DNA from 2 places in the Kocuria sp. HSID17590 genome. Region 1 is predicted to be linked to the other one. Evidence: riboswitches for the same ligand, from Rfam matches in the RefSeq annotation. Region 1 holds a riboswitch; the other holds the start of a gene.
What was found. Region 1 has a riboswitch for S-adenosylmethionine ahead of D8M39_RS13170 (hypothetical protein). Riboswitches for the same ligand answer to the same signal wherever they lie in the genome.
Positions count from the first base shown of each region.

Region 2: it holds a riboswitch for S-adenosylmethionine, as region 1 does, so the genes downstream of both, D8M39_RS11405 (bifunctional o-acetylhomoserine/o-acetylserine sulfhydrylase) here and D8M39_RS13170 (hypothetical protein) in region 1, are expected to answer to the same signal.

Region 1 covers NZ_RBMB01000004.1:130,366-132,562, reverse strand. Annotated here, with positions in the region: gene D8M39_RS02290 (MFS transporter) at 1-926, opposite strand, end outside; partial or broken gene D8M39_RS13170 (hypothetical protein) at 994-1,410, opposite strand; SAM riboswitch class IV at 1,456-1,574, opposite strand; gene D8M39_RS02285 (NAD(P)-dependent oxidoreductase) at 1,889-2,197, opposite strand, start outside.
Region 2 covers NZ_RBMB01000041.1:14,357-16,553, forward strand. Annotated here, with positions in the region: gene D8M39_RS11405 (bifunctional o-acetylhomoserine/o-acetylserine sulfhydrylase) at 1-1,139, opposite strand, end outside; SAM riboswitch class IV at 1,214-1,332, opposite strand; gene D8M39_RS11410 (VOC family protein) at 1,438-2,076, shown strand.

The DNA.
Region 1 (2,197 bases):
CACAGCAGCCACGGGGTGCCGCCGCCGCGGGCCACGAGCCACGCGGCGATCATGGGGGTCAGTCCGCCCGAGAGGATCGTGCCCACCTGGTAGCCCAGGGAGACTCCCGAGTAGCGCAGGTGCACGGGGAACTGCTCGGCGAACAGCGCGGCCTGGGGGCCGTAGATGCTGTCGTGCAGCACGGCCAGGCCCACGAGGTACATGAACGGCAGCAGGGCCAGCGGGCCGTGGTCGAGGAAGAGGAAGTAGGGCCACACGAACACGCCGACCAGCGCGGCCGCGATCCCGGAGATCCGGCGGCGGCCCACACGGTCCGAGAGCCACCCCCACAGGGGTCCGCCCACGATGCCCACCGCCGCCGCGATCAGGATGGAGACCATGACCCACTGGCTCTGACCGCGGTGCTGGGTCACGTAGGTGAGGGTGTAGACCGTGAGGATCGAGAAGATCGCCGGCTGGACCATGCGCTGGCCGATGCACACGATCACCCCGCGGGGGTACTCGCGCAGCACCTCGCGCACGGGGGAGACGGCGCGCTTCTCCTCCGCCCTGACCTCGCGGAACTCCTCGGCGTCCGTGACACCGGCGCGGATGACCAGCCCGATCACCACGAGCACCGCCGAGAACAGGAACGGCACCCGCCAGCCCCACGCCTGGAACTGCTCCGGGGTGGTCGCGGCCTGCACCACGGCGAAGAACGCGGTGGACAGCAGCATCCCCGCCGCCGAGCCGACCTGCGTGAACGAGCCGAACAGCCCCCGCAGCCCGGAGGGGGCGTGCTCCACCGACAGCACGGCCGAACCACCCCACTCCATCCCCGCGGAGAGCCCCTGCAGGATGCGGCAGGCCACCAGCAGCACCACCGCGGCCCAGCCGATCCGATCGAAACCGGGCAGCAGGCCGATCGCCGTGGTCGCCAGCCCCATCCGCCAGCAGGGAGGCCACGAGCAGCGCCTTGCGTCCGATCCGGTCCCCCAGGTGGCCCGCGACGATCCCGCCCAGCGGACGGAAGAAGAACGCGATCGCGAAGGTCGCGAACGAGGCGATCACCGTCCCCACGCCCGAACCCTGCGGGAAGAAGTAGTGGTTGAACACCAGGGCGGCCGCCGCCCCGTAGAGGTAGAAGTCGTACCACTCGATGGTCGTGCCCACGAACGACGCCGCCAGCACCCGCTTCTTCGAGCGCACCGCCGCACCCGCGGCCCGCAGGGTGGCGGGAGCAGCAGCGGGAGACACGCCGGGGGTGGTGCCGGGAGGGGCGCTGGGGTTAGAGGAGAGAGGTGTGCCAGGGAGCTGCGCCCCGGCAGCGGCGGTGCGTGCGGCGTCGTCGTGCCCGCCACTCGATGGAACGGGGCCCGCGGGGCGGGAGAGAAGAGTCTCGTCGGTGCGGCCGGGTGCGGCGTTGCCCATGAACAGTCCTTCAGACCGAGGCGTCACGAAGCGCAGGGGAACCGGACGCCGTCCTTGCCCGCACCGGTGTGGTCACGGGCCGAATCATCACCTGGGGCACCCCACGACAGCGTCAGAGGGTTGCCGTCCGGCCAGCCAGGGCTGTTGGGCCGGAACTCGTGATTCCTGTTCGGTCACACAACCACACACGCCGCGGGGAGGACAACCCGGGGCCCGCCGCGCATGACGCCGCGCGACACGGATTGGGGGCACCGTGGGCGCAGCAAGGGTGCGTGGGTCTGGGGCAGTGGGGTCTGGGGTACTGAGGCACTGCTGGGGTCCGGGGGAGCCGAGGACGCAGGGGAGGCGGGAACGGTGTGCGCGCGGGTGCTGAAGAAGCTGGGGCGCCTTGCCACGCGGCCCAGCAGCGCGCCACCCGCCACCCACGCCCCACCCCGCCGCCCGCGCCGGCTGCGGGCCGCGCGCCGTCGTCGACCGCTCAGTAGGCCACCCCGAAGCGCTCGCGGTGGTGGGCGGGGCGCTCCACCTCGTCGAGGAACGCCTCCCCGAAGTCCGCCCCGGAGATCACCGAACGCCCCGACTCGTCGGTGAGCAGCACCTCGCTGCTCGTGCGGTAGGAACCGGTGCGCTCGCCGGGGTTCCACGCGCCGAACTCGCCTGCGGGGGAGATCACGAACCAGTCGAAGGACTCGGGGGTCGCTGCCAGATCGGCCATCACGGCCTCGATCTCCACCGAGTCCCGGCGCCACTCGGGGTTGAAGTCCGGGGCGTCGTAGACCTTCGGGCC
Region 2 (2,197 bases), on a different contig from region 1:
AGGCTCAGCGCGTCCACGAACGAGATTCCCGCCTCCTTGCCGCCCTCCAGCACGAAACCGAGGACGGAACCGGCTCCTCGGGGGGCGTACTTGCGAGCCCGCCCGTGCCACGGCGAGGACGACAGCCCCGCGTAGGACACCGAGCGCACTTCGGGGCGGGCCTCGAGCCACTCCGCCACCCGCTGGGCGTTGTCAACGTGGCGTTCCACGCGCAGTGACAGCGTCTCGATCCCCTGCTCGATGAGGAAGGCGTTGAACGGGGAGATGGATGCGCCCAGGTCACGCAGCAGCTGCACACGGGCCTTGAGCACGTAGGACAGGTTGACGCCGAAGGCTCCGCCCTCCCCCAGATCCCGCGCGTACACCAGGCCGTTGTACGTAGGGTCCGGTTGACTGAAGCCCGGGAACCGCTCCGGGTCCGCGCCGTAGTCGAAGCGCCCCGCGTCCACGATGAATCCGCCGATCGCCGTGCCATGACCGCCCAGGAACTTGGTGCCCGAGTGCAGCACGATGTCCGCGCCCCACTCGATGGGCCGCACCAGGTACGGGGTGGCCACGGTATTGTCCACGATCAGCGGCACCCCGGCCTCGTGGGCGATCCCGGCAACGGTCTCCACGTCCAGGACGTCGTTGCGGGGATTGGGGATCATCTCTCCGAAGAACGCCACGGTGGAGGGCCGCACGGCATCCCGCCACTGCTGCGGATCGTCCGGGTCCGCCACGAACGTGGTCTCCACTCCCAACCGCGGCAGCGTGTGGCGCAGCAGGTTGTACGAGCCGCCGTAGAGGGACGGGCTGGCCACCACGTGCGTGCCCGCCCCGCCCAGGTTGAGCACGGCCAGGGTTGCGGCGGCCTGCCCGGAGGAGACCATCAGCGCCCCCACTCCCCCTTCCAGGGAGGCGAGGCGGTTCTCCACCACCTCGGTGGTGGGGTTGGTCAGGCGGGAGTAGATGGGGCCCATGTCCTGCAGCGCGAACCGGGCCGCGGCGGTGTGCGCGTCAGGGAACACGAAGGACGAGGTCTGGTGGATGGGCAGGGCCCGTGAACCCGTCACGGGGTCCGGGTTCTGCCCCGCGTGGATCTGCCGTGTCTCGAACGCCCAGTCCTGGGGGTTGTCGGGGGTGGGTGCTGTGCTCATGGCCATTCGCCTTCTCGGAAGGATTAGGGGCCAGGCGACTGTCCGCACGGTGCCCGCACGAACGGGCGACCGGTGGCCCGCGCTTGCCGTGGGCGTCGGAGGACGTCCCGGCCAGGTCTTCACCCAGGGCACCCCGCCGCGGTGGGAGGGTTGCCGGTCAGCAAGCTGGGGCTTGACGCTGACTCTCGTGACCTAGACCTCCAGTTTGGGAACCCGGCCGCTGCCACGTCAAGTCCGGTGTCCGCAGTGTTGCACCCGAGGATTTGGAGGCCCGTGTGACGGGTGCCACGATGACTGCATGAAGCTGGACCACGTTTCCTTCGCAGCACAGCCGGACGGCCTGGAGGCCACCACCGAACGCATCGCGGACCGGTTGGGGATCGAGCCGGTGAAGGGCGGGGTCCATCCCCGCTTCGGCACCCGGAACATGATCCTGCCGCTGACAGACCACCAGTACGTGGAGGTCGTGACCGTGCTGGAGCACCCCGCCGCGGACAAGGCGCCGTTCGGGCAGGCCGTGCGTGCACGTTCGGAGGCCGGCGGCGGCTGGCTCGGGTGGGTCGTGGAGGTCCCGGACCTTGCCCCGTTCGAGCAGAAGCTGGGCCGACCCTCCGCGCCGGGCGGCCGGATCTTCCCGGACGGCCGCCGCCTGGACTGGCACCAGATCGGCGTCAAGGGCCTGATCGCGGATCCGCAGCTGCCGTTCATGATCCACTTCGACTCCGCGGACGAGATGCACCCCTCGCAGGCGCGCCTCACGGACGTCAGCCTGACCGGCATGGAGATCGCTGGTTCCCCCGAGCGGGTGACGGACTGGCTCGGCGGCCCCGTGGAGGACGTCCTGCGCTCGGTGGACGTCACGTGGTCCGCTCCCCACGGCACGCCCGGTCTTCTGGCGGTCACCTTCGGCACGCCGGACGGGCCCGTCACCATCTGATCCGGGGCACCGAGCCCTCCGGGTTCGACGACGCCGCTCGCACGGCCCCGCGACTCGGTCCGTCGTCGGGGCGAGCCATGGGGGGCACCATGATTGCGGACCCCATCAGCCTCGCCCCCGG